DNA from 4 places in the Lysinibacillus sp. NPDC097162 genome. Region 3 is predicted to be linked to each of the others. Evidence: riboswitches for the same ligand, from Rfam matches in the RefSeq annotation. Region 3 holds a riboswitch; each other region holds the start of a gene.
What was found. Region 3 has a riboswitch for S-adenosylmethionine ahead of ACIQXW_RS04540 (YezD family protein). Riboswitches for the same ligand answer to the same signal wherever they lie in the genome.

Region 1 (5,389 bases), on a different contig from region 3:
AAACTTTAAAAGTGCCAGTCACTCAAACAATTCAGAATTGTTTGAGTGACTGGCACCGACTCAACTAAATACTTACTACAAATCCAGCACGTTTTCCGATAATCTCAGCGTAGTCCTCAACCATCACACTTGCCGTTGGATACATGCCTGCGCCTGGACCTACTAATGTTAATGTACCAATATAATTCGTTTCAAGCGCAACCGCATTATTAACGTCATCAACCGGATAAAGCGGATGTTCTTTATCTACTAATTGTGGACCGACCTTTGCTACCACTTTACCATTTGCAAGTTTCTCCACTTCAGCTACATGGCGATAACGTAAGCCTTTCTCACAAGCATCCTTTACCTGTTCAGCTGAGATACAGTCAATGCCAATCACTTCGACGTCAGCCCAATCTGGTTGTTCACCAAATGCTAATGCGCTTAAAATCATTAACTTTTTAAAGGCATCTTGACCAGATACATCATTATATGGATCCGCTTCTGCATAACCTAAATTTTGCGCCTCTTTTAAAGCTTTCTCAAAGGACCAGCCCTGTGCGCGCATTTTTGTTAAAATATAATTAGATGTTCCATTCAAGACACCTTGAATACGGCTTACATCATTTACAAGCAAAATATTTTTCATCGTTTTAATAACAGGCACGCCGCCTGCTGTTGTTGCTTCGAAGCCCACGAATACACCATTTGACTTTGCAAGTTCTTGTAACTCTAAGCCACGTTTTGCAAACATCACTTTGTTTGCTGTAATCACATGACACTTATGCTCAACTGCACGCTTTAAATAACCAAATGCCGGTTCTTCATTGACAATTGCTTCAAATACAACTTGCATGCCAGGTTCTGCTAAAACCTCATCCATACTCGTTGTTAATAAATGAGCAGTACCTGGAACACGTTCACGACTAGTATCCGTTACTAATATTTTTGCTACTTCCAATTCAATGCCTAATTTCCGTTTAAGTTCTTCACGCTTTTCATTCAATATATGATAGATACCTTGACCTACAGTTCCAAATCCTAAAATCGCTGCCTTTATAGTTGCCATACTTGTTATTCCCTCCAACGTACATTTCTCCAGTTTTATATATATATAAAGTCTGTGCCTACAAGCACATATTCAAATAATTCAAAATTTAACCTAAAGAAAATTGTAACGCAAATAAATACATTGCACAAGAAAAATCTTTCTAGGATGGACAATTGTTTTCTCTAGGAGTGCAAAAGAAATCGGTTTCATTGCCTTTATTATACGTTTTATTAATAAATCTATAATATTTGAACAACTTTTGACGAACTCTTATTAAAAAAAGAAATGCCTTTCTTCTATTATATATGTATGAAGATACCCGTTATAGAATAAGCTGTTTTTGAAAAGCAGTAACTATTTCCACAAGTAACGTAAAACGCAACAAAAAGCTCATTCCCTATAGCAGTAGAGAATGAGCTAAAAAATATAAGGGAAAGTTAACTTGCTTGTAAAAATAATCGATAACGATATTGCGCTAAAGCTGATTGCACTAGCTTTATTTCTTCTTGTGTAAAGTTCGGTACTGCATATGTGCGTTCAATTAATTGAAACGACCCGTATTTTAAATAATATTCTGTCGCTGGTAGTGCAATATGACTTGTACCGTTAGCTTCATACTCTTCAAAAACTTCTTTGACTATGTAGCCTTCTTCTTTAGCATATACGATTTCTTCAAAAGCACTATGTCCAAAAGTTTGTTGCCATTTTATTTCAACTGTCGAAAGTAAGTTTTGAATGGATAGGTTGTTCACAAAATGTTGACTTTCATTTAATTCATAAATTATATAAGCTGTTACATTTTGTGCACGATAAACATTTCCCATTTAAAACACTCCTTTTCGATCAGTTTTTTAATGCGAGCGTAGCTACTGGCTATGTAGCTACACTCTTTTCATATATTTATTCAAAAGTGGGGGAGCACTTATGAAAACAAATTGATTGTTACCGCCTAAACTGTAGCGGTATTTAGAATTACGTAACATCGACAATCTTTAAAATTGTTCTAGGTTGGTAGCCATTCGAACATTTAACTTAATCCCTAGTATATAGCATGGTTTTAATCAAGTCAACAATACTTATAAAAATACTAGGTATTATTTATAGGAAATTTCAGTTAACTTACCGAATGAGGTAATGATTGATGTAGCAACGTTATACGCATTACCAAATGAGGTACTTCGAATGAGAAAATACGTTAACGCTACGACATGAACCTAATTTATCAATTTATATTAAGCTTCTACTTTTTGCTCAGTAGGTGTTACTTGTGCAATTGCTTGTTCTAAGTCTGCAATAATATCCTCAACTGCCTCTAAACCGATTGATAAGCGAATGAGCGACTCGGATACGCCAGTTTGGATTAGTTCCTCAGCAGATAATTGTTGATGGGTTGTAGATGCTGGGTGAATAATTAACGATTTTGCATCTCCAACGTTTGCTACATGCGAGAATAGTTTCACGCTGTCTATTAGCTGACGACCTGCTTCTCGTCCACCTTTAATGCCAAATGTAAGCACTGAACCGAAGCCATTTTTCAAGTATTTCTTCGCTAAGTCATGGGAAGCAAACTCCTCTAATCCATTATAGTTTACATATTCCACGGATGGGTGGTTACGTAAATATTCAGCAACTGCTAACGCATTCTCATTATGTTTAGGAATGCGCAAATGAAGCGTTTCTAAACCTTGTAGTAAGTTAAAGGCGGCATCAGCACTTAATGTTGGACCAAAATCACGTAGTAATTGCACACGCAGTTTTGTGGCAAATGCAGCCGCTGCAGTATCAATACCGTATCGCAATCCATGATACGATGTGTCTGGCTCTGTAAATCTAGGGAATCTACCTTGTGTCCAATCAAATTTCCCAGCATCTACAACTACGCCACCTAAAGTTGTACCATGACCGCCGATCCATTTTGTTGCTGAGTGAACAACTATATCTGCACCAAAGTCGATTGGCGTTGCGCCATATGGTGAAGCAAATGTGCTATCAATAATTAATGGCAAGCCATTTTCATGTGCAATCGTTGCTACTGCTTCTACATCTAAAACCTTTAAACTTGGATTGCCGTAAATTTCAGCAAACACTGCTTTTGTGTTTTCATTAATCGCAGATCGGAAGTTCTCAGGGTTTGTTTCATCTACAAAAATTGTTTTAATACCGTAGTTTGGTAGTGTATTTGCTAATAAGTTATATGTTCCTCCGTATAAAGAGCTTGCTGCTACGATTTCATCCCCTGCACTTGCTAGATTTAAAATTGAAAATGCGATAGCTGCTGCACCTGATGAAAGTGCTACTGCTGCTGTACCGCCTTCCAGTAAAGCGACGCGTTTTTCAAAAACATCTACAGTTGGATTTGTAATACGTGTGTAAATATTGCCCGCTTCTTCTAATGCAAAAAGACGTTGCGCATGAGCAGTGTCTTTAAATACGAAAGCTGTTGAACGGTACACTGGTACAGTTCGAGAACCTGTCACTGGGTCAGGCTCTTGACCACCGTGTAATAGTAATGTTTCTGGTTTGAAATTCGACATATTTTCTTCCTCCTTAATGGTTTTACGATGGTACCGGAGATGAGGAGGATTTATGTGTAGAAAACAAAAACCCTCTTCAGTTAAGAAGAGGGTTGCGGTTGCAAGTTTTCCTCCCCTTATCTGCCAGATCCAAGTAAGAATCTGTAGGAATTAGCACCTTAGCAAGTTTGTCACTCACTGGTTGCCGGGCATCATAGGGCCTATCCCTCCGCCGCTCTTGATAAGAGTATGTGATTCAATTTCCATCGTTGTTACACAGTATAAACATAGACTTTTTTTCTGTCAACAGTAAAATTTATTTTTTTCTGAAACTTCTGTCTGCTAACTTACGTAATAAGAGCACATACACTATATTAAAAAATAAAAATGAAAGGAGCATTTTTTATGGAAAAAGCCATTATTTTTTTTATTATTATTATCATCGGTTATTTAATCGGCTGTATCCACGGATCTAAAGTAGCACAATTTCTATCGGGTGTAGATTTAAAAAAGACTGGGCATGGCAATGCTGGTGCCTCGAACGCAACGCTTTCTCTTGGCTGGAAATACGGCCTATTAGTGGCGCTAATTGATATTGGTAAAGGCGTCGGTGCTATTCTCTGTGCCATCTACTACTTTTCTTCTAATGCATCACAATTCACTGAAATACAAACGTGGCTCTTAATCTATACAATGGCTGCTAGTGTTATTTTAGGGCATAATTTCCCATTCCATATGGGCTTTAAAGGTGGCAAAGGTACTGCCTCCATTATTGGGATTTTACTTGCTGTCGATTGGAAAATTGCTTTATGTGCACTTATATTATTTGTGATTTTATCTTTTGCTACAAACTATTTAATCGTCGGTGTGTTAGAATTTTATATTGTATTTTGTACGGCAACTTATTTATGGATACCTGGAATTGGCCCAACTATTATTTCCATTCTACTTTTATGCATAGCGTTCATTTTGCATATTGAAAATATTAAAAGGCTATTCCAAGGAACAGAACCGAAAGTAACATCTGCCTTTAAAAAGTCAGTATAAACCAAGAGGATGAGACATATCTTTGAGGACTCTAGTTGGTGGTAACGAGAGGTGTGACTACTCGGCTACAGTACAAACTTAAGACGCAACTGACAGCGTGGCAGCGACGATTACGGCTGATTGTGTACCCGTGGAATGCATCCGCAGAAGCAGACATCAACGCATAGCAAAAAGTGTTAGATTGATAGCAGTCAATCTAACACTTTTTAAATATATTATTTAGCAAATGATGGATCTAGCATTGTACCGTTCTTTGCTAAATTCACATGCCAAGAAAGTGCTTTTTCTAAATCATGCGGTGTATGGTGACCACCTGTTGCTTCATTTGCGTCATTAAAGTACGCCCATAATTGCTCTTTATAATCTGGATGCGCACAGTTTTCAATGATTAGACCGACACGCTCTTTAGGTGCTAAACCTCGTAAGTCTGCAACGCCCTGCTCTGTTACGATAACATCCACATCATGTTCGGTATGGTCTACATGCGAAACCATTGGAACGATACTAGAAATTTTTCCACCTTTTGCATACGATTTTGTCACGAAAATACCTAATCGTGCGTTACGAGCAAAATCTCCAGAACCTCCAATACCATTCATCATCTTTGTGCCAGAAACATGAGTTGAATTTACATTCCCATAAATATCTAATTCAAGCGCTGTATTGACAGAGATCAAGCCGAGTCGACGGATAATTTCTGGGTGATTAGAAATTTCCTGTGGTCGTAATACTAATTTATCTGCATATTTTTCAAAATTTCCATAAACTTGGTTTCCTACTTTTTCAGATAGGGTAA
Region 2 (5,389 bases), on a different contig from region 3:
TCTGGACCTGTCGCACAGTTTAAGCCGACAGATAACGGCTTAATATGCTCAATTGATATGTAAAAGGCATCAATCGTTTGCCCTGCTAGCGTTGTGCCCATTGGCTCAATCGTGCCTGAAATCATAACAGGTAGTTCTTTTCCAGTTTCCTCAAACGCACGTGATACCCCCAGTGTCCCCGCTTTTACATTTAGCATATCCTGACTTGTTTCAAGAAGCAGTACGTCTGAGCCCGCTTCGATTAGTGCCTTTGCCTGTACATAAAAGTTTTCTTCAAGTTCATCAAAGGTAATACCGCCAGTTACTGATAACGTTTTTGTCGTTGGACCCATTGCTCCCGCAACAAAACGGGGCCACTCTGGAGTAGAAAACTCATCCACTACTTTGCGCGCAATTTCTACCGCACGTTTATTAATTTCTTCTGCCTTAGACCCAAGGCTATATTCATTTAATACGAGAGGCGTACCTCCAAACGTATTTGTACAAATAATATCCGCACCAGCCTCTAAATATTTACGGTGAACTTTTTCAAGCACATCAGGTCTAGTTAATACAAGATTCTCGTTACAACCATCAAGCTCCTCGCCACCAAAATCTTCTGCTGATAAGTTTTCATTTTGAAGCATTGTACCCATTGCGCCATCCAGAATTAATATTCGTTTCTCTAGTTGCTCTTCAATCAAGTGCTTAGCCATCTATACTTACCCCTTTTTTCTGTTCATCCAATTGCTCAATAAATTTCATTAACTCTAGCGTCATATCATAGCGTAAAAACGGTGTAATTAAGTAAATACCATTGAAATACTCTGCAGCTACTTCTACTAACTCTTTAGCAATTGCAATCCCTTCTAATGTTGAACGTTCCTTATCTTCACCACATGCCTTCATGCGTGACAGTGCATCGTCAGATAGTTTGATACCTGGTACTTCATGGTGTAAAAACTCAGCGCTCTTATAGCTCGTTACTGGCATAATACCAATATAAATTGGTGCATCTAAATGCTTTGTTGCCTCATAAATTTCAATGATTTTTTCTTTCGTATAAACTGGTTGAGAAATAAAGTAATCCGCACCATGCTCTATTTTTTTCTCTAGTCGAGCTACTGCTCGGTCTAGTACACGTACATTTGGGTTAAATGCTGCCGCTACAGAAAAGTTTGCCTTTTTACGAAGTGGCTTTCCGGAAAATGAAATACCGTCATTTAACTGTTTAATCAGCTGGATTAGCTCCATAGAAGATACATCATAAACGCTTGTGGCTCCTGGGAAATCACCTACCTTAGTCGGATCTCCAGTAACCGCTAAAATATCATGAATGCCAAGTGCATTTAAGCCCATTAAATGTGACTGTAATCCAATTAAATTACGGTCACGGCACGTTATATGCGTTAACGGTCGGACACCGTGCGTTTCCTTCAATAACGCACCCATTGCCACATTACTAATGCGGGGCGATGCAAGTGAATTATCTGCCATCATCACTACATCAGCGCCTGCTTCATATAATTTTTTCGCACCTTGAATAAAGCCGTCAATTTCTAAATGCCTCGGTGTGTCTAACTCCACGATAACCGAACGCTCGCGCTTTACCTTCGCGTGCAATGGCTCATACGTCGCAGGCTCTGCTTCACGTACAACCTGTACTTTTTCAGGCTTTGCTAACTTTTCTTCAATAGGTGTTAACTCTTCTAAATATTTTTTCGCTGCTGCTATGTGCTTTGGTGTTGTACCACAGCAACCACCGATTAAACGAACACCTTGGTCAACCAGTGCAACTGCGGCACGACCAAAATAATCAGCTTCTGACTCATATACGACACGCCCATCCTCTAAATCTAGCAAGGATGCATTTGGATATGCAGACATAAATGCTTTTTCAGGAAGCTCAACTCCTTCAAATGCTTGAATTGTATGATGCGGTCCTAAACGACAATTTACGCCTACTACATCTGCACCAAGAGCCTCTAACTCGTGCAATGCTTGATTTAATGCCATTCCATTTTGTAACACGCCCGGTTCATGCATCGACACCTGCGCAATAATTGGTAGCTTTGTTTTGGCACGTAACATTTTCAACGTTGCGCTTAACTCTTCGAAATCATAATACGTTTCAAGTAAAAGGCCATCTGGATTGCCTGCAAGTAACACATTTGCTTGCTCTTCAACTGTCGATAAAATTTCCTCTAACGTTGCATCACTTTTACGAATACCACGGATGCCTCCAATTGTGCCTAACACAAATTGTCCGCCATCTGCTGCAGCACGTTTCGCAATCGTGATTGCAGCTTCATTAAACTGCTGAACTCGCGATTCTAAACCGTAGCGTGCTAATTTAATCGCATTAGCACCGTAAGTATTTGTCTGAATCACATCTGCACCAGCAGCAATATATTCTTTATGGATTTTTTCAATTAACTTCGGTCTCTGTACATTCATTTCTTCATGGCAGTACTCCAAGCCGTAGCCATATAATACAGTACCAATAGCACCATCTGCAGTTAATACATGTGATTTTAACTTTTCTAGCAATCCCATAAAACGTAACCCTCACTTTCCTTGTATCCAAAAATATAAAAAGCCTTCTTTTAAAAAAAGAAGGCTTTAACGAATCGTAATTGTTTTTCCTTCTCATCTTCGACCAAAAAGGTCTTCTGGATTTAGCACCTGACATTAGTTGGTTGCTGAAGCTTCATAGGGCCAGTCCCTCGGCTTCTCTCGATAAGAATGTAGTATGAATTTTTCAAATAATTAAAAGAATCATATCGTTTACAGGCGATAGAGTCAAGACTATTTCACTTAACAAAGGAGATTTCTCCAGAAAAATATAAAATTTCCGCATTTGTTTTACCGTTATACTAGTTTTTCTCCAAGCTCTTCGCCTATTTTTTTACCATTTTGAATACAAGCACCAATGCCTACTCCGAAATAAGAACAGCCTGCAATCGATAAATTTGGATACCTTTCTGCAAGCTCAGCTGTTAAGCCCTTCAATGCCTCATGATGTGCTAAATCGTATTTTGGCATTTGATCAATCCATTTCGCAACATTAACTACAGTTGGCTTTTCATCAATCCCTAAACTTTTCTTTACATCGTCTAATGCGACAGCAGCTAGTTCTTCATCTGTCATCTTACGTAATTTTTCATACGCAGGATTGATGCTCTTATAAAAGAGTCGTACAAGCAATTTACTATTAGCAGATGTATGCTTCCATTTTCGACTTGTCCAAGTTGCTGCATTGCATTGGACATTTGAATTATGTGACACAATAAAACCCGTTCCATCTGCTGGTAGCACTGCATCCGGTACATCAAAACCTAAGTAAATTGTTATTGCAGAAGCTGTAGTAAATTCCTTAAAATAATGATCTAACGATGGGTCCTGTAATAAGCTTTGCACCGCTTCATTGGGCAACGCTAGAACAACGTGATTAGCCTCAAGCTTTCTACTATTTGCTAATGTAATTGTATATTGCCCTTCATGTTTCTTTACACTTGTTGTTGCTACACCTTTAATAATTTCTACTTCTGTTAACGTTTCTTCAAGGCGGTCAATTAGAGATGATAAGCCTTTTTTAAACGAAATAAACTTTTTATTGGAAGCTTTCATAAATTGTTCGCGATTTGCATCAAACCCCTTGATGATGCTACCGTATTCATTTTTATAATCGATTAAGTACGGCAATGTAGAAGCAATCGAAAGTTGATGTAGGTCACCAGAATATACTCCTGCTAATACTGGCGCTATTTGATTTTGCACAAGCTCTTCACCTAAGTAATACGTTAAAAACTCGCCTATTGAGCTTTCTTTCGTAAAACCTTTATTAGGCATCGTTAAGTCCTGTAATGCGATTTGCTTACCAGCTTCTGATACAAGCGTACTTGCTTCCAGAGATGCTAAACTCATAGGAATACCGAATGTTGAATCAGCTGGTATTGCATGTAATTCGTCGTTTGTATAGATATAAGATACACCTGTTTCGTTGTACACTAGCTCCTGTTCAAAGTTAAGCTCCTGTACTAGCTCCATAACGCCTTTATGACGAGCTACAATTGAATCAGCGCCCGTTTCCATTATAAAACCATGGTCATATGCGGAGTATAGCTTTCCACCTAAGTATGCATTTTTTTCAACAAGTACTAGGTTTACATCTATTTTTTTCTCCAATACTTGACGTTGTAGATAATGCATCGTACATAAACCTGTAATCCCGCCACCCAATACAACTATTGTTTCCATGAAGATCGCCCCTAATTTCTTTATTTATCTCCTATTAGTATAAACTGTTTTTGCAAACATTTACGTTCAACCCATTACAAATTTAGCAAAAATGAGGCAATCAAAAAATAAATAGCCATTGATTGCGCTACGGGTAAATTGTTTGAGTGCCTGGCACCCTTAATAAAAATCCACTTCGTTTTCCGTAAAGGAGGGCAAGAGCACAAAGACAATAACTCCTATCCTACCTGCGGAAAGCAAAGCGGATTGTAAATTAATTTTTTATTTAGAGGACATTTAAGCCCCATTTTATAAAATCATTAAATTAGTTTAAGTTTTGGGCAACATTCGCTAATTTATCTGCTGAATTTGTAACTTCATTAAATGCAAGTCCAAGCTCATTAAGAATCTCAGCCACAGCGAGCACTTCTTTTTCCATGCGATCATTTTGACACTTAGCTTGTGTCATAGCATCTAAAATTTTGTTAAATTGCCCCTCAGTTTGCGTCATGTTTTCCTCACCTGACGCAACTTCTTCCTGAATATGACTAAGTGTGTGAGCAAGCTTATCCGTTCGCTCCGTCGTCTTTTCTAATAATTTAGCTACGGATGTGACAGATTCCTTTGTTTGACTAGATAATTTACGAACTTCATCGGCTACTACACTAAAGCCTTTCCCCGCTTCTCCAGCACGAGCTGCTTCAATAGCTGCATTTAAAGCTAATAAATTTGTTTGATTTGCAATGTTCGTCACAACATTCATAATCGCTTCCATTTCCTTAGACATTTCTGTCAATTGCTTAATATTGTCTGTAATATCATCTACTGATTGAATAATGTTACTCATATTTTTTGATTGATGTTGTAGACGTTCCCGACCTTCAATCGCCTGACTTTCAGCTAGCGTACTGACCTGCAATGATCTTTTCGCCAATTCCTTAATTTCATGTGATTGATTATTTAATTGATGGAATGAGGCGTTTGTTTCTTCAGAAATTGCAGCAAGCCCCTCTGAAGATTCCACGATTTTTCTCTCAACTGCCTCTTTCTCACGTTCTACATTTTCCTTTAGTCGTTCGACTGTACTTTCAAAAGCCTCTAATACAAGCTGCTGCTCAAAATTAGAAATTTTAGAGATTGCACGAATTGTATTAAATTGGTCCATAGGGTG
Region 3 (5,389 bases):
AACTTTAGATTTAGGTGCTTTTTTAAACACCTTAGAACCCCATCTAATTACATATTTCCCTCCACTTAATACAAGCCTTGCCACGAGTGGCAAAAATCGAGGTTTATTTCCATTAGATAAAATTTCTTCATTTACTTCTATAGGGATATTGTGCCATTCTACTTCTTCTTCTATCAATGAAACTTCTACATTATCCCAATCTATTTCTTCTAGACTATCGAATATTTCTGGTGCTTCAAATATAGATATTGAATTTTCTTCTTCTTCAATATCTACCCAATTTAAATTATCAACTTCAGTTGCTTGTGCAAAACCTGGAGTAACAACTGAAAACAAGAGAATAAACGATAAAAATACAAAAAAGAATTTTTTCATTTTAAATTCCTCCTTTGTTGATATGAATATTTAATAAAAATATTATACAAATAGCTATTATGTAATTACCTTTTTTTATAATTAGGCAATATCATAGAATTGGTATACCATTTATTTCTTAACGATCTTGATGGAATACTAGCAACCTTCAACCCAAGGCTTTAGGCATATTCAAAACTAAAATATTTATAAATATAAATAAATACAATAAGATAGGGGTTAATAAGAAATCCTTAAATACATATGCTATTAAATTCCCTTCTATAAAGGAACTATTATCGGCAAATACTTTTATTGCTTCAAGAATATTAGTAGATGCTGATAGAAGTGGTTTGAAACAATGATTGCTTGGCTATAAGTGATTTGAAAATACTTAACTCATTCAATAGCCGAAGAATCAATAAATCAAGCATTTTTTATGAAGTATATACAATTAAAATTTTCAGAAAATTATAATTGTAAATTCTTGCGGAAATTTTATCATATGTCATTAATATAGTCAATAAATAAAATATGTATCTCTTTAAAAAACTATATCAAATACCCATATTTAAGATTTCTTTCTCTTTTTAGAAATTTTTATATTATAACAACTGAATAATATACGCTTTACAGTTGCTGGATTATTTTGTAGGCTATCCATAATAGCACCAGAAAAAATGCTACAAGAACAAACAACCCGTATTCTCCATAAAATAATAAGAGGTGATTGTATGACGGACAAAGTAACTGCTTTTAAACAGGCTTTAGGTAATTATCCAACAGGTGTCACAGTTGTCACAGCTTACAATGATGTGAATGAACCGATTGGCTTAACGGTCAATTCCTTTGCATCTGTTTCCATAGATCCGCTCCTTATCCTATGGTCATTGGACAAAAAATCGCAGCTGCATCCACTTTTTAGTAATACGGACAAATTTGCGGTAAATATTTTAGCGAACGATCAAACACAATTATGTACGGTATTTTCAAGCAAAATCCCTGACCGATTTGCGCAAGTAAAATGGTCTAATTCTTTACATGGTTTGCCAATATTACATGATACTTTAGCTACGCTGCAATGCGAAACATATAAAAAAATCGATGCAGGAGACCATACGATTTTCATTGGTCATATTTTAGAAATTGATAATGCGCAGAAGGAGCCATTGCTTTATCATCGTAGGCATATTGGTCAAATCCCAACGAGTTTTTACGAATAATAAAAAAGTAGGTATTTCAAATTTTATTTTGAGATGCCTACTTTTTTTGTTTGTACGTTAATAATATTTTGCATTACGAACAATCTGCACATGCGTACAATATTGGAACATGAATCAAGTACATGAATGTTGCACATTAACTCAGGACACTATGTGGCGACAATAAGCTTAAAATTTGGTCCCGAGTTAATTTCTATGCTTCTTTTAAAGCTTTACTTTTTTTGAGGAAATCTTTGTTTTTCCAGTCGATTAATTTGGACAATAACTCCATCTTGAATTGTAATTTGCACTTCACCAAATTCTAAATTTTGAATAGCCTTCGCAATAACTTCTAATTTCTTATCATCAATCTTAGACAGTTGAGACATACGATACACCCCTTCTTTTTTTCATACTTTTGTGTATAAAAGAGATCCACGCATCAAGACGATTTGATGCCTCCCCTTATCTCTCAGATAACTTTGCTGGAGTTGGCACCGATTAACTCAGTTGCCGAGACTTCATTATGCCTCATTCCTCCAGACCTCTCGCGATAAGAGTTTACGTTTCTTGGAAATAATTCTATAATTCAGAAAACCTATTGTCAATACAAATATTATAAAACCTAGCTGAATACTATGCAATAGAGAGAAAAGTACATTTTTATTGCTCTAAATTTTCTTAAAATCCAATCTTAAGATCTTGAAAACATTAGTATGAATGTTCAAAACATAAAAAAGCTGTGCAGAATTATATATTCTACACAGCTGCTCTTTATTCGTTTTGTAAGTATTCCATTAACACTTTTGCCGTTTCTTGTTTACCAATGACTTTGATAGGTTGTCCTTGTGCAGGTACAATCCAATGTGGCTCTTGTCCGCCATATAAAGATTGTGAACTATTGGCAACCATCAACTGTGCATTGGCTGTTTCCATACGAAGACGTGCACGGGACAGTAAAAACTCCTCATCGTCCGTTGCCTCTAGCTTAAATCCTACTAAAGTGACATTTGGCTGCCAACCCTTTATTTGCCCTAACACTTTTGGTGCTTTTTTAAAGTGAATAACAGGGGGCTCGTCAGACGGCATCTTCCCTGCACCTTCCATTAAATTCCCCGATTGATCGTATACTTTATCAATGACCCAATCAGAGCCTGCAGCTGCCATAATAACGATGTCTACTTGTTCATTTTGTACGGCATGACGAACCTTGTCACTTAAATCTTCAATACCTTCAAAGCGTACTGTACGCATTTTATCTTGATTAATCGGTAATTGTGCAAAATAGCCATGCATATAGATGACGTCTGCACCTGCGGCTAGAGCTGCTTCAGCCAAATAACAGCCCATTGACCCCTTCGATAAATTCGTATGCCCTCGCACACGATCCCATTTTTCAAGTGTTCCCCCACTTGTAATGAGTACGGTTTTTCCTTGTAATGTCCCCACTCACACTCACCTTTTCTTTTCAAACTATCATTTTTGAAAAATAACAAATTAATAAGCAATCTACATGTTCTATTTTAACGTAAAAAGCTTAAATAACCTATTTCTTATTTTGTTCTTTTAGCCACACACTTAAAATTTCCGCAAACTTTTTCGTTACCGGTGAGGCTTGATGTTTCATGGCTAGACCTATCGTACGATAACCACCTTGCTTTAGTGGGATAGCCCTTAATGAGGACGGTAATCGGTTAATCACTAATCGAGGTAAAATAGTAATGCCTAAATGGTGTGAAATCATCGAAATAATCCCAACCTCCTCCGATAGCTCAAATCGAATATTCGGTTTAACATGGTACTGCTCTAAAATTACTTTTACATCATTAGTTCCTCGATACGATGTCATTATAAAAGGCATGTCTTCTAGTTCAGTAATATCAATTTCTGAACGATTATAGAGAGAGCTTTGATCAGAAACTATACATAAAAGAGGGTCTTGGACCAATTCGATAAATTGAAATTGCTCCGATTTTTGACCATTAAGAAAACCAGCATCAACTTCCCCACTTTGTAGCCACTGTTCAATTTCATAATAGTCCCCTTCACGTAACTCTACTTGTATACCTGGAAACTGATTGTCCATAATACGGATAATTTCTGGCATCCAGTTGGAAGAAATACTAGAAATAACACCTATTCGCAATTTCCCTCTGGTTACACCAAGAATATGGGCCGCTTCTTGTTGTAATAATTCGTCCGCATCAAGAACATTTCGCATAGCCCGAAGCATTGTTTGTCCCTCGCTCGTTAATGTCACACCTGTTCGACTTCGATGAATAAGGGCAAATCCACATTCTTTCTCTAAGCTGGAAACAGCATGACTAACTGCCGATTGGGTTAATCCAAGAGCGTCAGCCGCTTTCGTAAAGCTTGAAACTTCTGCAACTTTATTTAAAATCTCATATTTGACTAAACTCATTCACATTCCCTCATATATACATGAATTTTTTTAATACTAATCATTATAAACATTCGTTTTACTAATCACAATACAAGATATATAGTAAATTTTAGTATGAAACTGTTTTAGTACACAGAGATAGAAGGTGCATAATGAGTAATCAAGGGAAAGCAAATTTATTAATGGTCATAGTTACAATGTTTTGGGGATTGTCTTATACGTTTATGGTAATGGGACTTGAAACATTAGCTGTATTTAATGTGGTAGCGTTACGCTGTATCATCGCATTTTTGGCAGCAGGCATTATTTTTTATAAACGTATGATAAAGGTCAATTTCAAAACATTGAAATACGCAGCTATTCAAGGTTTTCTGTTATTCATTGTCTTTGCACTTAGCTTATTTGGATTAGAGACAACTTCTGTTTCAAATGCAGGATTTATTTTAAGCCTTACAGTAGTCTTAGTGCCCATTTTCAGTAGCTTTATCGAGAAAAAGTTGCCATCAAAAGCAGTAAGTTTTGCAATTATTTGCACGATGATTGGTATTACAGTATTAACTATTCAACATTCTTTTACATTTCAAATGGGCGATATATTAGTTGCAATCGCGGCATTATGTTATTCGATTTATTTACTGTTAAACGGTCATTTTACACGTAGCGTAGAATCGATTTCTTATGGTATTTACCAGCTCGGTTTTGCTGGAATTTATGCGCTTGTTTTAACACTACTTTTTGAAGCACCAACACTTCCGAATTCAACTACTTCATGGATTGCGATTTTAGGGCTTGGTATTATCTGTAGTGCATTTTGCTTCGTTGGCCAAACTGTTGCACAACAGTACACTTCTGCTACACATACAGGACTAATTTTCTCATTAGAACCTATTTTCGCAGCGATGTTTGCGATGATGTTCATCGGCGAAGGACTAACGGTAAAATTACTTATCGGTGGAAGCTTTATTTTAATTGGTAATCTTGTCGCTCAATTAGAGCAACTTCATGTTCTTCGATTTATGCGAAAACATGAACAAGAAAAAGTGATGCATTAATTATACGAAGACCCTGAAATGTAATTTCTCAGGGTCTTTTTTATTTAACGCTTCAACGGACACTGTAATAAAAAAACAGCAAAAAGTGAAATGGAGTGCATACCATTTCACTTTTCACTTGTTTGCAAGCTAGTTAAATCCTTTATAAATATCTTCTCATTTGTTCAGCTTCATTCATTTGCTCTTCAGCTTTTAGTCGCTCTTCGCGTTGTGCTGGTGTCTCATCAACGATAGATTGAGGTGGCGTTACATGTGTATCGAATGGGTCAAGTTGAGCGCGTTTTGAATCTGCAATCAGTGTAGATGTTGAAGGATTTACATTATCATGCTCCGCATATAATACGATGGCTCCTTCTTCAACAAGCTGAGCGTAATAA
Region 4 (5,389 bases), on a different contig from region 3:
AAAACCTGCTTGAGCTTTTGGAGCTTTTGCTAAAATAGATAATTGATGCTCTAGTTGTGCTTTAGATAAAACATCATATTGTTGCATCTTTAAAAGTGCAGAAGGCATAATATAACTTAATGTAATAGTGTTAGCCTTTTTATGTGTATGAACATCAACAAAATCTACAAATGTATCTTCTTGCATTCCATACTTTACAATGTTCTTGCCAATGGACTTCCCTAACGTAATATAACGTTCATCATTCCATTTCTCCCCAGCATCAAATAGCGCTCGCATGATTCTATAATCATCAATCAGTGCGTTTACAGTAGCTTGTTTTTTACCGTCAATTCGCCAGACAATAAATTTCTTCTCTAAAAAATAATTATCAATCACTTCAAGCTGCTCATCAAAGCGAGCTTGATCATCTTTTTCTAGTAAATAGGTCAACCATAATCCGACTGATTCAGATAAAAACACATCTTTTTGTTGCGTTAAATCAGTACGTAATAAGTTATCTTCTGTCATTAGTTCTTCAACAACAAACCTCTCAGTTGATGAAATGGGCTTTTTTGTTATTTTTTCTTTTCCTTGTGAGCAGCTCATTAAAACAAACAACAGGCAAAACATGACTAAAATACCACTCCTAAAAAATTTCGTTATAGGATTTCACCTCCGTCAGGACTAAATACCAAATTTTTTCAGTATTATTGGCGAATAATATTATATCAGTAATCATATTAAATGAATCTAAACAAATTCTAAACAATTTTAAAAAAATAAAAGAACTTAATTATTGGATTTCAAACCATTATTTATCTTTCCCCAAAAAAAATAGTACAAACCATTTTCATGGCTTGTACTATAGTGTTAGAAAAATCTATTTTACTGGTACTACTGCGCCTTTCCATTCCTTCAGGATGAAGTCTTGGATTTCTTTAGATTTTAATACTTCTAATAATTTTTTAATTTCTGGCTTATTTTCATCTCCAGCACGTACCGCAATAATATTAACATATGGAGATTCTTTATCTTCTAGCTCAATTGCATCATCAATTGGGTTTAAGCCGTTATCAATTGCATAGTTAGAGTTGATAAGAACAGCATCGCCTTCTTCGTTTTCAAACATTTGAACAAGTAATTCTGGTGCAGTATTTGCATCGAATTTAAAGTCTTTTGGATTATCAACGATATCTTTAATTTCTGCTGCTGTTTTGTCGATACCATCTTTTAATTTAATTAAGCCTTTTGCTTCTAACAATGACAGCATACGGCCATGGTCTGAAACTGAGTTCGATAATAAGATTGTTGCACCTTTAGGAAGGTCTTCAAGAGATTTATATTTTTTAGAGTAAATACCGATTGGCTCGATATGTACGCCGCCAGCATTTACGAAATCATAGCCATTATCTTTAATTTGTTGTTCTAGATAAGGGATATGTTGGAAATAGTTTGCTTCGATTTCACCAGACTCTAAATCTTGGTTAGGTAGTACATAATCTTGGTAAGGTTCGATTTCTAAATCAATACCTTCTTTAGCTAAAATCGGTTTTGCTTGTTCTAAAATAACTGCGTGTGGTGTGTTAGAAGCACCAATTTTTAATGTTACTTTTTCTTCAGTTTTTGCACTGTCGTCTGCTTTATCTCCAGATGTTGAACCTGCTTCGTCTTTGTTACCAGCACCACAAGCTGCTAAAGCTAGTACAAGTACTGATAAAAATAATCCAGCTAATAACTTCTTCATTTGTATACACTCCCTTTATTTGTTCAATCAATATGTTAGCGGTAAAAACCGGGTTAACCTTTTTAACGTTTGTCTGTTTTCGTTGTAATCATATCGCCAATCCATTGAATGATAAATACGACTACTAAGATCAAAATAGTTGCCATTAATGTCACATCTTGGCGATTACGTTGGAAGCCATCTAAAAAGGCTAAGTTTCCTAGGCCGCCAGCACCAATAATTCCAGCCATTGCCGTATACCCAACGAGTGCTACAGCCGTTACGGTAATTCCAGAAATAAGTGCCGGTAATGATTCTGGAATTAGTACTTTCCAAATAATTGTGGACGTTTTAGCCCCCATCGAGCGTGCTGCTTCAATAACGCCTTTATCAATTTCTCGTAATGCAATTAATACCATTCGTGCATAGAATGGTGCAGCACCGATAATAAGTGCTGGTAGAGCTGCATTCGCTCCTCGAATTGTCCCAAGTAAAAACTTCGTAAATGGTATTAGTAAAATAATTAACACGATAAATGGTATCGAACGGAATATATTAACGACCGATCCTGTTAAAAAGTTAACGATTTTATTGGCCCATAATTGGTTTGGACTCGTTAAAAAGAGGATTATGCCAATGGCTAAACCAAGTATAAATGTTACGACTGTTGAAAGAGTGGTCATATAAAGTGTTTCATATGTGGCTGTCCACATTTTTTCCCAGTCGACATTCGGAAAGAGACTAGTTAGCATTTGCAATCACCTCCGTTTGTACTTCAACTGTATTTAAATAATTTAGTGCAGCTGCTACATTTGTATCCGTGCCATCAATTTGCACGATAAGAGTACCGTATGCGCCATTTTTAGTTTGTGAGATATTGCCATGGACAATACTAATCTCCACATCAAACTGTTTTACTAAATGCGATATAACAGGTTGCTCTGTTTTTTCACCAACAAAGACAAGCTTAACAAGGTGTCCCGTTGGATAATTTACTCTAAGCTGTGCAACTGTCTCCTGGGTTTCCTTCGTATCCGTAATTTGAGAAACGAATTTTTTAGTAATCGCCGCTTGTGGTGCTTGGAACACTTGTAATACTTCACCACGCTCCACAATTTCTCCAGCTTCCATTACCGCTACACGATGACAGATTTTGCGGATAACATGCATTTCATGGGTAATTAATACAATCGTTAAACCTAATCGTTCGTTAATGTCGACAAGCAAATCAAGAATTGCATCTGTTGTTTCTGGATCTAGTGCCGATGTAGCTTCATCACATAACAACACTTCAGGATTATTAGCAAGTGCTCGTGCGATACCAACGCGTTGCTTTTGACCGCCTGATAGCTGTGATGGATACGCCTTATCACGTCCTTCTAAACCAACAAGTGCAATCAGTTCTTTCACACGTGCGTGTCGCTCACTCTTAGCTATACCTGCAATTTCAAGTGGAAAAGCGATATTTTCAGCAACAGTTCTTGACCAAAGTAAGTTAAAATGTTGGAAAATCATACTTACTTTTTGTCTAGCATCACGCAACTTTTGGCCCTTAATAGATGAAAATTCTTGATTGTTCACCTTCACCGTACCTGTTGTCGGCTTTTCTAAACCGTTTAATAAACGAATCATCGTACTTTTACCAGCGCCACTATAGCCGATAATGCCAAAAATCTCACCTTTGTTAATCGTAAGATTGACATCTTTAACAGCAGTTAATTCGCCATTTGCGGTTTTGTATTTCTTCGTAATATTTTGAAGCTGTATCATAGCGAATACTCCTTTTCTCATATAGAAAACCCCTTCACTCATAGACAAGTAGAAGGGGTCACGTATTTTATACGCTAAACCGTTCTCTCATCTTTCAAAGAAAAATCTTTGAGTGATTTGGCACCTTTTCACATATGTGATGGTTGCCGGGCTTCATAGGGCACTTCCCTCCGCCGCTCTTTATAAGAGTTCGATATATTTAATAGTTTTTAATATAGTTGTTACTTTACCATGCTAGCAAAGTTCAGTCAATTGGTTTTTTTAACAATTCGTATAAAAACGGTACGGATTGAAATGCATAAACCTTCTCTATAACTTTTCCTCCATCGCTAACGAGTAAACAAGGTACACTTTCAATTTGAAAATCATAAGCTATTTGCTCTAAAAAATTTATATTTGCCTTACCTAATTTCAACTGTGGCAGTAACTGTTCTATGATATCCATCATTTTAAATGCAACTGCACAAGTTCCGCACATCGGTGTATATAAATAAAAGGCAGTTTTTTCACCAGATTTTACAGCCGTTTCCCACTGCTCTTTTGACCATTCTTCCATTTTTCACGCAACCTTACAAAATATATTCATTATGGATGGAAAAATGCGCGCGCAATAAAATCATCGCAAGCACTTTCCTCGGTGTAGTTTCTACTTCTTTATAAGTAGGCATTGTTCGCAAATGCTCCGCCTCAGGATAATGTCTGTCCATTAATGCTCGTAGTTTATCTCCTGATGCATCTGCATCAAAAAATGTATATAGCTCACAGCCCTCATATGGGTCGAGTAATTCTTCTAATTGATGCACACCAATTGTACCATTTGTACAAAGTATTGTAACATCTTCACTCAAAATAGGTTTTATTTGAAGCTTATCCGAACGGCCTTCCACGATTAAACATTTCCCTTCGAACATCACGCCACCCCCATTTAGACAGTTATCTACTACAACAATTCATCGCCATTACCAGATTCCATATGATGCATAGATCTACATGTTAACAATCATTTTCACATGTCGCTTCGCAATTTGGACAACATTTTATGGTGAGTCACTGTACTATCGTTTACTTGCAGAATCAAGCTTTGTACACATCAAATTACCAACTAATACCTCGTGCTATATAATAAAAAACGCCGGTGTGTATGCCGACGTTTTTCTATTATAGGCTTGTTTATTCTGCAATCATTTCTTCGTATTGTTCTGCAGTCATAAGGCTTTCAATCTCTGAAGCATCTGCAGGCTCTACAACGATCATCCATGCTTTTTCATATGGTGATTCGTTTACGAATTCAGGGCTATCTTCTAAATCTGCATTTACTTCAACTACAGTACCTGAAATTGGTGCGTATAATTCAGAAACAGTTTTTACTGATTCTACGCTTCCAAATGGATCATCTGTTTTAATTTCGTCGCCAACTTGTGGAAGCTCAACGAAAACGATATCTCCTAATTCAGATTGTGCGAAATGTGAAATACCGATACGTACTTTACCATCTTCTAATTTTACCCATTCGTGTTCTTCAGAGTAACGTAAGTCTTTAGGTGTGCTCATGCCAAAAACCCCTCCATAAATATGTAATATATTCACTTTCAGTGTGCCATACTTCTTTCATAAAAACAAGGATTAAAGCTGTTATTTCCACGCTTGTTCAAAATCTGATTCCTTAAAACCTAACGTTACTTTTTTTCCATCAGTAACAATTGGTCGCTTAATTAGCATACCGTCAGAAGCAAGTAGTGTGAGCTGTTCATCTTCGGGCATTTCCGCCAGTTTATCCTTCAACCCAAGTTCGCGATATTTCATGCCAGATGTATTGAAAAATTTCTTCAGTGGCTGTCCGCTAGCTTGCCAATAACTCTTTATTTGCTCTTTCGTAGGTGGTTGTTCAACAATGTGTACCTCTTCGTATGAAAC

Region 1: it holds a riboswitch for S-adenosylmethionine, as region 3 does, so the genes downstream of both, ACIQXW_RS13835 (O-acetylhomoserine aminocarboxypropyltransferase/cysteine synthase family protein) here and ACIQXW_RS04540 (YezD family protein) in region 3, are expected to answer to the same signal.
Region 2: it holds a riboswitch for S-adenosylmethionine, as region 3 does, so the genes downstream of both, ACIQXW_RS22975 (bifunctional homocysteine S-methyltransferase/methylenetetrahydrofolate reductase) here and ACIQXW_RS04540 (YezD family protein) in region 3, are expected to answer to the same signal.
Region 4: it holds a riboswitch for S-adenosylmethionine, as region 3 does, so the genes downstream of both, ACIQXW_RS17925 (methionine ABC transporter ATP-binding protein) here and ACIQXW_RS04540 (YezD family protein) in region 3, are expected to answer to the same signal.

What each region holds. Positions count from the first base shown of each region.
Region 1 is NZ_JBIWDT010000002.1:360,782-366,170, forward strand. Features, by position in the region: gene ACIQXW_RS13820 (MerR family transcriptional regulator) at 1-2, shown strand, start outside; gene ACIQXW_RS13825 (homoserine dehydrogenase) at 65-1,051, opposite strand; gene ACIQXW_RS13830 (hypothetical protein) at 1,471-1,857, opposite strand; gene ACIQXW_RS13835 (O-acetylhomoserine aminocarboxypropyltransferase/cysteine synthase family protein) at 2,266-3,567, opposite strand; SAM riboswitch class I at 3,681-3,794, opposite strand; gene ACIQXW_RS13840 (glycerol-3-phosphate acyltransferase) at 3,952-4,593, shown strand; gene scpC (succinyl-CoA:acetate CoA-transferase ScpC) at 4,809-5,389, opposite strand, start outside.
Region 2 is NZ_JBIWDT010000010.1:25,390-30,778, forward strand. Features, by position in the region: gene metH (methionine synthase) at 1-695, opposite strand, end outside; gene ACIQXW_RS22975 (bifunctional homocysteine S-methyltransferase/methylenetetrahydrofolate reductase) at 688-2,535, opposite strand; SAM riboswitch class I at 2,626-2,725, opposite strand; gene hemG (protoporphyrinogen oxidase) at 2,851-4,239, opposite strand; gene ACIQXW_RS22985 (protoglobin domain-containing protein) at 4,544-5,389, opposite strand, start outside.
Region 3 is NZ_JBIWDT010000001.1:928,212-933,600, reverse strand. Features, by position in the region: gene ACIQXW_RS04550 (hypothetical protein) at 1-375, opposite strand, end outside; gene ACIQXW_RS04545 (flavin reductase family protein) at 1,089-1,577, shown strand; gene ACIQXW_RS04540 (YezD family protein) at 1,790-1,945, opposite strand; SAM riboswitch class I at 2,019-2,116, opposite strand; gene ACIQXW_RS04535 (phosphopantothenoylcysteine decarboxylase domain-containing protein) at 2,331-3,005, opposite strand; gene ACIQXW_RS04530 (LysR family transcriptional regulator) at 3,103-3,978, opposite strand; gene ACIQXW_RS04525 (DMT family transporter) at 4,113-5,012, shown strand; gene ACIQXW_RS04520 (general stress protein) at 5,155-5,389, opposite strand, start outside.
Region 4 is NZ_JBIWDT010000004.1:251,735-257,123, reverse strand. Features, by position in the region: gene ACIQXW_RS17940 (glycosyl hydrolase family 8) at 1-588, opposite strand, end outside; gene ACIQXW_RS17935 (MetQ/NlpA family ABC transporter substrate-binding protein) at 863-1,726, opposite strand; gene ACIQXW_RS17930 (methionine ABC transporter permease) at 1,789-2,457, opposite strand; gene ACIQXW_RS17925 (methionine ABC transporter ATP-binding protein) at 2,447-3,475, opposite strand; SAM riboswitch class I at 3,560-3,664, opposite strand; gene ACIQXW_RS17920 (thioredoxin family protein) at 3,720-4,031, opposite strand; gene ACIQXW_RS17915 (toprim domain-containing protein) at 4,045-4,386, opposite strand; gene gcvH (glycine cleavage system protein GcvH) at 4,646-5,026, opposite strand; gene ACIQXW_RS17905 (arsenate reductase family protein) at 5,108-5,389, opposite strand, start outside.